DNA from 2 places in the Rhizobium sp. YS-1r genome. Region 2 is predicted to be linked to the other one. Evidence: riboswitches for the same ligand, from Rfam matches in the RefSeq annotation. Region 2 holds a riboswitch; the other holds the start of a gene.
The links. A riboswitch is a leader RNA that binds a small molecule or an ion and turns the genes downstream of it on or off. The one in region 2 is predicted to bind cobalamin.

Region 1: another riboswitch for cobalamin. It lies ahead of bluB (5,6-dimethylbenzimidazole synthase); the one in region 2 lies ahead of JL39_RS19305 (CbtB-domain containing protein).

The regions. Positions count from the first base shown of each region.
Region 1 is NZ_JPYQ01000032.1:187,996-192,204, reverse strand. It holds gene JL39_RS21090 (NADP-dependent malic enzyme) at 1-1,183, shown strand, start outside; gene JL39_RS21085 (hypothetical protein) at 1,304-1,966, shown strand; gene bluB (5,6-dimethylbenzimidazole synthase) at 1,970-2,656, opposite strand; cobalamin riboswitch at 2,733-2,921, opposite strand; gene JL39_RS21075 (NAD+ synthase) at 2,991-4,209, opposite strand, start outside.
Region 2 is NZ_JPYQ01000025.1:187,178-191,386, reverse strand. It holds gene JL39_RS19320 (cobyric acid synthase) at 1-887, opposite strand, end outside; gene cobO (cob(I)yrinic acid a,c-diamide adenosyltransferase) at 892-1,506, opposite strand; gene JL39_RS19310 (CbtA family protein) at 1,503-2,270, opposite strand; gene JL39_RS19305 (CbtB-domain containing protein) at 2,283-2,459, opposite strand; cobalamin riboswitch at 2,496-2,694, opposite strand; cobalamin riboswitch at 2,754-2,958, shown strand; gene JL39_RS19300 (DUF1636 domain-containing protein) at 3,063-3,458, shown strand; gene cobW (cobalamin biosynthesis protein CobW) at 3,455-4,209, shown strand, end outside.

The sequences.
Region 1 (4,209 bases), on a different contig from region 2:
TACGCCGGTCTTCGGTCCGGATTACCTGATCCCCTCGCCCTTCGATCCACGCCTCATCCTGCGCATCGCGCCGGCCGTCGCCAGAGCTGCCGCTGAAAGCGGCGTCGCGTCGAGGCCGATCCAAGATTTCGATGCCTATCTCGACCAGCTGAACCGTTTCGTCTGGCGCTCCGGCTTCGTGATGAAGCCGATCTTCAACGCCGCCAAGACGGCCGAAAGGAAGCGAGTCATCTTTGCCGAAGGCGAGGACGAACGCGTGCTGCGGGCAGCCCAGGTGCTCTTGGAGGAAAAGACGGCAACGCCGATCCTGATCGGCCGCCCGTCGGTGATCGAAGCCCGGCTCAAGCGTTTCGGCATCCGCATCCGCCCGAATGTCGATTTCGCCGTGGTCAATCCGGAAGACGATCCGCGCTACCGCGATTATGTTGACGATTATTTCGCCCTGGTCGGCCGCAAGGGCATCAACCCGGAAAGCGCCCGCACCATCGTGCGCACCAACAATACGGTGATCGGTTTATTGTCGGTGAAACGCGGCGAAGCCGATGCGCTGATCTGTGGCGTCGAGGGCGGTTATGACCGGCACCTGAAGGACGTCGACCAGATCATCGGCCGGCGTCCGGGCGTCTGCGCCTTCTCGGGGCTCAGCCTCGTGATCTCTCAGCGCGGCGCGCTCTTCCTCGCCGATACGTTCGTCAACTACAATCCGTCGGCGCAGGAGATCGCCGAGATCACCATCCTGGCGGCCGAGGAAGTCCGCCGCTTCGGCATCCTCCCGAAGGCAGCGCTGATCTGCCATTCGAACTTCGGCTCACGGGATTCCGAAAGCGCCCAGAAGATGCGCAGTGCCCTGAAGCTGGTGCGCGAACAGGCTCCTGGCCTGGAAGTGGACGGCGAAATGCAGGCCGGTTCGGCGCTTTCCGAAACGGTGCGCAAGCGTGCTATGCCGAACAGTTCACTGACTGGTGACGCCAACCTGCTGATCTTCCCGAACCTCGATGCGGCGAACATCTCGCTCGGCGTCGTGCGGAACATGACCGACGCGCTGCATGTCGGCCCGGTCCTGCTCGGCGCCGCCATGCCGGTGCATATCCTGTCGCCCTCGGTCACCTCGCGCGGCGTCGTGAACATGGCTGCGCTCGCGGTGGTGGAAGCATCGCAACCCAATCTGGAGATTCAACTTTAAATTTTATATATAACCATATGATAATTAAATAATAATCGTTGGGCAGCCGATTTTATGATATTATCAACCGGCTTGCTCCATGATGCGATCATGTGATTGGAGAGAGCCGGACAACACCTCATGCGCCTTTGCGGCCTGATGATCGCCCCGCTGCTGCTTGTTCCCGCCGTGGCCTCCGCGCGGGATATCGCGACCTGTGCAGCCCTTTATCGGCAGCTCAACAACGCACCGCAGATCATCGGCAACACGGCCGAGATACGGCGCTATGCGCGGGAACTCAGCGACCAGAACAGCGAAATCCGCGGGCTCAGGATCGAGATGCGCCGGGCGGGCTGCGGCACGGGCAGTGTCGTTGTCCTCGGCGGCCCGAAGGGCGAAGTCTGCGATCAGATGCGGCAGACGCTCGATGCCATGGAGCAAAGCCGCGACGCGCTTGTTGCGGAAAGAGACAATGCCCGGCAACTGGTTCGCTCCTCCGGCGAGCGCGGTGCGATCCTGGCTGCAATCCGCTCCAACAACTGCATTCCTTCCGATATGGAAGAGGACCGCAAGGAGAGAATGAAGCTGCAGGGTATCGAGTTGCCGAAGGAGGAGCCCTACTCCGGCATCATCGATCTGCGTGTCAAACAGCCGCAGGCGGCTGCCGCCCAGCCGAACCTGCCGGGGCCGGAACGTCCCTACGATCCGAACAAGAAGGTACGTATGGTCGGACCGACATTCCTGCCTGAGGAAAGTATAGACCTCGCCCATCCGAAATCCAGCGGGCCGCAGCCGCAGCAGTAGCCGTCAGCACTCGCCCCATCGATCGGTGAAAACCAGATCTTCGAGCGGTAGCCGCTCGCGCCAGCCCTTCACCGCCAGTTCCGGCTCCCGATAAAGCTGATCGACGTAGCCGACGCACAGCCAGGCGACGATCCTGATCCTTTCGGGGATGCCGAGCAGCGCGCGCAGATCCTCCTCATGAAAGATGCTCACCCAGCCGACGCCGACCCCTTCGGCGCGGGCGGCAAGCCACAGGTTCTGCACGGCGCAGACGGTCGAATAGACGTCCATGCGCGGATTATGGGTACGGCCGATGACGACCGGCCCGGCGCGATCCGGATCGCAGGTCACGCAGATCGACAGCGGCGCCTTGCGGATGCCTTCGAGCTTCAGGCTTCGGTATATGTCGCGGCGCTCCTCCGGAAACATTTCCGCCGCCTCATCATTGGCTCGCGAAAAGGCACTCCATGCCGCCTGGCGTATCTCGGGATCCCGCACGAGGATGAAATTCCATGGCTGCATGAACCCCACCGAGGGCGCCGAATGTGCGGCGCCGAGCAGCCGCATCACGAGGTCGTCCGGAAGCGGGTCCGGCAGAAACTGGTCGCGCACGTCGCGGCGGGTTTCGATCACGCGATAGACCGCAGCGCGGTCGCGTTCCGGAAATTCGCCTGCAGATATCAAGGCATGCGCAAAAGGATCGGGTTGCATCGTCTATCCCCAACAATGCTGACGCCGCCTGCGCGAACGCGCAGGAGCATCAAGAAACCTCGCCGCCGTCCGCGCGGTTCGATCTATCTTGCCAGGCCGGTCTTCTGACTTGGCTTCATCCGCCCCTGCCGCCGCCTTCCCGGAAATTCCAGTGGCTTTCGAATTGCGGCCAAGCGTCCGCCTCACAGCGTTGGGCACGTTCCGGTTTCCCACCGGATTCCCGATTCTCCTGCGCAAGGCAGGCACCTGACGGAGGCGTTATGCCAAGCCATGATCAGCGTTTCAAGTGGAGCCGCCCGATCTTCCCGTCTCACCCGGTCAAATGATCGGTCACCTATCGGTCCCGGAACCGGTTGGTGATCGGATAACGCCGATCGCGGCCGAAATTCTTCCTGGTGATCTTGACGCCTGGCGCCGATTGCCGCCGCTTGTATTCGGCCAGATAAAGCAGATGCTCGATGCGGTGGACGGTCGTGATGTCGTGGCCGCGCGAGACGATCTCCTCCGTGCCCATTTCCATCTCCACCAGGCATTCGAGAATGTCGTCGAGGACGGGATAAGACGGCAACGAATCCTGGTCCGTCTGATCAGGCCTGAGTTCCGCCGACGGCGCCTTGGAGAGGATATTCTTCGGGATCACTGCGCCCGACGGTCCAAGCGCATCCGGCGGCAGGTGCTGGTTGCGCCAGGCAGCAAGCGCATAAACCTGCATCTTGTAGAGATCCTTGATCGGATTGAAGCCGCCGTTCATGTCGCCGTAGAGCGTCGCGTAACCCACCGACATTTCCGACTTGTTGCCGGTCGTCACCACCATCGAACCGAACTTGTTGGAGATCGCCATGAGAATGGTGCCGCGCGCCCGGCTCTGCAGGTTCTCTTCGGTAACGCCCTCGTCCGTGCCATCGAAAAGCTCCGAGAGCGCCGACGAAAAACCCTCGACGGGCTCGGCGATCGGCACAATATCGTAGCGGCAGCCGAGCGCACGGGCGCAATCGGCGGCATCCTTCAGCGACTCCTCGGAGGTGTAGCGGTAAGGCAGCATCACGCTGCGCACCCGCTCCGCACCCAGTGCATCGACGGCGATGGCCGCGCACAATGCCGAGTCGATGCCGCCGGACAGGCCGAGGATCACGGATTTGAAGCCGTTCTTGTTGACATAATCGCGGAAGCCGAGCAGGCAGGCGCGGTAATCCGCTTCCTCCTTTTCCGGGATGCGCGCCATCGGCCCATCGGTGCAGCGCCAGGTATCGTGGACCCTGTTCCATTCCGTCACCGTCACCGCCGGTTGGAATTGGTCCATCTGGAAGGCAAGTGTCTTGTCCGCATTGAAGGCAAAACTCGCGCCGTCGAAGACCAGTTCGTCCTGGCCGCCGACTTGCGCAGCATAGATCATCGGCAGGCCGGTCTCGATGACCTGTTTCAGCACCACCTGATGGCGGATATCCATCTTGCCGCGATAATAGGGCGAGCCGTTCGGCACGAGCAGGATCTCCGCGCCGCTTTCCGACAAAGTCTCGCAGACGCCGAGTTCACCCCAGATATCCTCGCAGATC
Region 2 (4,209 bases):
AGGTCGCAATCCCCCGGAATGGCCTCACCGCGCCTGACACGGATGAGATCGACCTCCGGCTCCGCTTCCAGCGGGTCAAGATCGTCGAAATTGGAGATATGCGGCAGGATCGGCACTGCGATGCGGATTCTTGCGCCGGACTTGCGAGCGAAGGACTGGTTGAGCCCGAGCGCATCCTCCGCCGGCAGAAACGCTGCATCCGCGAAATGCGGCAAAAGCCCGATCGATCGCCAGCCGGTCAGTTCTTCAATCATCCGCATGCCTTCGGCAAACAAGGCCGGATCGCCCCGAAAGCGGTTGACGATGAACCCGCGGATCATCGCCGCATCTTCGGGATCGAGCACAAGTTTCGTGCCGGCAAGGCTGGCAATCACGCCGCCGCGGTCGATATCGCCGATCAGCACGACGGGCACATCCGCCGCCCGCGCAAACCCCATATTGGCAATGTCATTGCGGCGGAGATTGATTTCCGAAGCGCTGCCGGCGCCTTCCACCAGCACCAGATCGGCCTGGTTGCTGAGAAGGTCGAAACTTTCCTGCACCCGCGGCATCAGCTTCCGCTTGAGGCCCTGGTATTCGGCGGCCTTGGCATTGCCTTCGACCTTGCCCTGCACCACGACCTGCGCGCCGACGTCGCTCTGAGGCTTCAGAAGCACAGGATTCATATGTACGCTGAGCGGGACCCCGGCCGCACGCGCCTGCAAGGCCTGCGCCCGTCCGATCTCGCCGCCATCCGCCGTGACTGCCGCGTTGTTCGACATGTTCTGCGGCTTGAACGGCATGATTTTCAGCCCACGCAGCGTAAAGGCGCGGGCAAGCCCGGCCACCACCAGCGACTTGCCCACATCCGAACCCGTACCCTGAAACATCAGCGCGCGAGCGGTCATACCGTTAAAACTCGATGCCGGCCTGGGCCTTCACGCCCGCCTTGAAGTGATGCTTGACCAGCGTCATCTCTGTGACCATATCCGCCGCCTCGATCAGCGCCGGCTTGGCGTTGCGACCGGTGACGACCACGTGAAGGTCCGGCCGCCGCGCCTGAAGTGCTGCGACCACCTTGTCGAGATCGAGATAATCGTAACGAAGCGCGATGTTGAGTTCGTCGAGAATGATGAGTCCGATCGTCTCGTCCGCCATCAGGTCGAGAGCCTTTGCCCAGGCCTTTTCGGCGGCCGCGATATCCCGCGTCAGATCCTGAGTTTCCCAGGTGAAGCCTTCGCCCATCGTGTGCCAGACGACCCGATCGCCGAAAACGGCCAGCGCCGGCTGCTCGCCTGTCGACCAGGCACCCTTGATGAACTGCACGACGCCGACCCGGCGATTGTTGCCGAGCATACGCAAAGCCAGGCCGAAGGCGGCGGTGGATTTTCCCTTGCCGGGACCGGTATGGACGATGAGAAGCCCCTTTTCGACGGTCTTCCCGGCGACTTCCTTGTCCTGCACTGCCTTGCGGTTCACCATCTTGGCGCGATGACGTTCGACCGATGCCTCGTCGATCTCCTTCACCGCGATACGAACTCCCCATCAGACCGCGCCGTGATCTCTTCCCCTGCACGGAAGCGTTCGCGGATCATCCCGGCCAACGCACCGAGTACAGCCCAGAATACCAGGTTCGTGGCGTAGACAGCATTCACGAAGCGGGCGTAGAGTTCCAGCGGCACAGCCGTTTCATGCCCGGGCGGCAGCGGCGCGCCGACGATATGTGGCGCGATCAGCAGAACGATCGCCAGCGCGGCGAATACGGCTGAGCGCGTATAGGCGAGGAGGCCAAGGCCCGCTGCAGTGCAGACTGCGGTCGAAATCCACCAGACCTGACGGGGACCAAGCTCAGCAGCCGGCATGCCCGGAAGTTCCGGGGGGAGGCCGAGCCCTGGAGCCAAGCTGACGGTCAGGAAGCCGGCAATACCGAACATCAGTCCGCTGCGCCAGCCTTTGAGACCGCCCTGGGCTTCTGAAACCGCGATCAGAATAAGACCGAAACCGATCGCGGCCAGCATGTCGGCGGCGGCCGTATAAATGAAGCGCTCGAAACCGTCTGCCGGCATCCATGCTTCTTCGTCGTGATGATGGTCCGCAGGCGCTGCGGCATTGCCGGCGGGAGCGGCCTCATGGCTGTGGCTGTGGCCGACCTCTCCGCCGCCGGCATTCTCGTAGCTCTCCGCTTGCAGGATCAGCGGGACAGTGGAAAAGCTCTGCATGACGGTGAGCAGCAGTCCGGACAACAGCCCGGCGATCACCGCCGTGAAGACGATGTTACGAAACAACGACATGGGAAACTCCCCTCAGTGGCAGGGGAAAGCGAAGGAATGACGCGAATCGTGCGCGGCATTGTGCACGACTTCCATATGCGAGAAGCCGACGAAACCGACGACGAAAAGCCCCAGCAGGGCCGTCATGCTGAGCGGGATGATCTTCGAGGAGGAAATACCGACTGCCGTCGAAGCGGTTTTCGTTGCCATTGCCTTGTCCTTTCGCCCTCCACCCGAGGGCCGTTGAAGTTTTTCCTCGCCTCTGGCAGGTCTCCTGGCTCGCGGATCAGGCATCTTGCGCCCGCCTTCCCGGATTGCTCCAGTGGCATCATGGACGAAGACTTTCCGCTTACAGTTGCGGGGGCAGCCGCGGGTTTGACAGCAGATCCGTCGCACCGCATTCCCTCAAATACCCTTTCGGGGCACCATAGGCTGGCTCACTATAGACGAAATCGGCCTCACGGCAATCGCCTTTGCGACGCATTGACATAAGCATGCGACCGGGCTTACTTGAAAAGAGATGGTCCCTTTCCGGCAACGGGGAGGGCTAAGAGAGAATGCGGTGAGATCCCTTTCGCGATCAATGCCGCGGCTGCCCCCGCAACTGTAAGCGGTGAGCCATTGCCTATAAGCCACTGGGAAACCGGGAAGGCAGGCAAATGGCGGTGACCCGCAAGCCAGGAGACCTGCCATCTGATGTTTTTGCTTCACCGGGCGGGGTGCTCCGGAGGAAGTTCTCGATCACCGCAGGCGGTTTCAGCCCTCTGCTCCGCGCCCCGATTGTTTCGACCCCGGCGGGAACGCGGCTGACCGATGAGTGACCACCGACCAGATGATCCGGCAGATGTGACGATTTTCGTCTGTACCAATTGCCGTGATGTGTCCGACGGCGACGTTCGGCCGGGCATCGCGTTGATCGCAGCGCTACGTGAAGCAGCGGACGGCAAGCCGCTCGCGGTCAAGCCCGTCACCTGCCTTGCCAATTGCGAAAAAAGCCCCAGCGCCGCCTTCAATCACCGCAACGGTTGGTCCTATGTCTTCGGCCATCTGTCCCTCGACAATGTCGAGGACATCGTCACCGGCGCGATGATGCTGGCCGAGGACGAGCGCGGTTTCCTTCCTCTACGCGGCCGCCCGACATGTCTGCGCGGCAAGGGGTTGACGGCCCGTATCCCACCCTTTCATCATCACGAGGACATGCCATCATGAGCGTCAGCTTCGACCGCGTTCCCTGCACCGTCGTCACCGGGTTCCTGGGGGCCGGAAAGACCACGCTGATCCGCAACCTGATCGCGAAGCTTGACGGCAAGCGGCTGGCGATCATCGTCAACGAATTTGGCGATGTCGGCATCGACGGCGAGATACTGAAGGGCTGCGGCATCGAGAGCTGCCCGGAAGACAACGTCATCGAGCTTGCCAACGGCTGCATCTGCTGCACCGTGGCGGATGACTTCGTACCGGCGATCGATCAGATTCTTTCACGCGAACCGCGCGTCGACCACATCCTGATCGAAACCTCCGGCCTTGCGCTGCCGAAGCCGCTCGTTCAGGCTTTTCAGTGGCCGGCCGTCAAGGCACGTGTCACGGTGGACGGCGTTGTCGCCGTTGTGGATGGTGTGGCACTGGCCGAAGGCCGCGTTGCCGATGACCATGAAGCGCTGGAGGCGCAGCGCCAGGCGGACGGCTCCATCGACCACGACGATCCGGTCGAGGAAGTGTTCGAGGATCAGGTCGCCTGCGCCGACATGATCGTGCTGACCAAGAGTGATCTCCTCGATGCTGCGGGCCTTGCTACCGCCCGGGACCGCGTCGCCGCCCATCTGCCGCGTGCCGTGAAGATCGTCTCGGCTGCCAATGGCGCGATCGATCCGGCCGTGCTGATCGGACTTGGCCTCGCCGTCGAGGACGATATCGAAAACCGCAAGACCCATCACGACGACGAACGCGACCACGATCATGA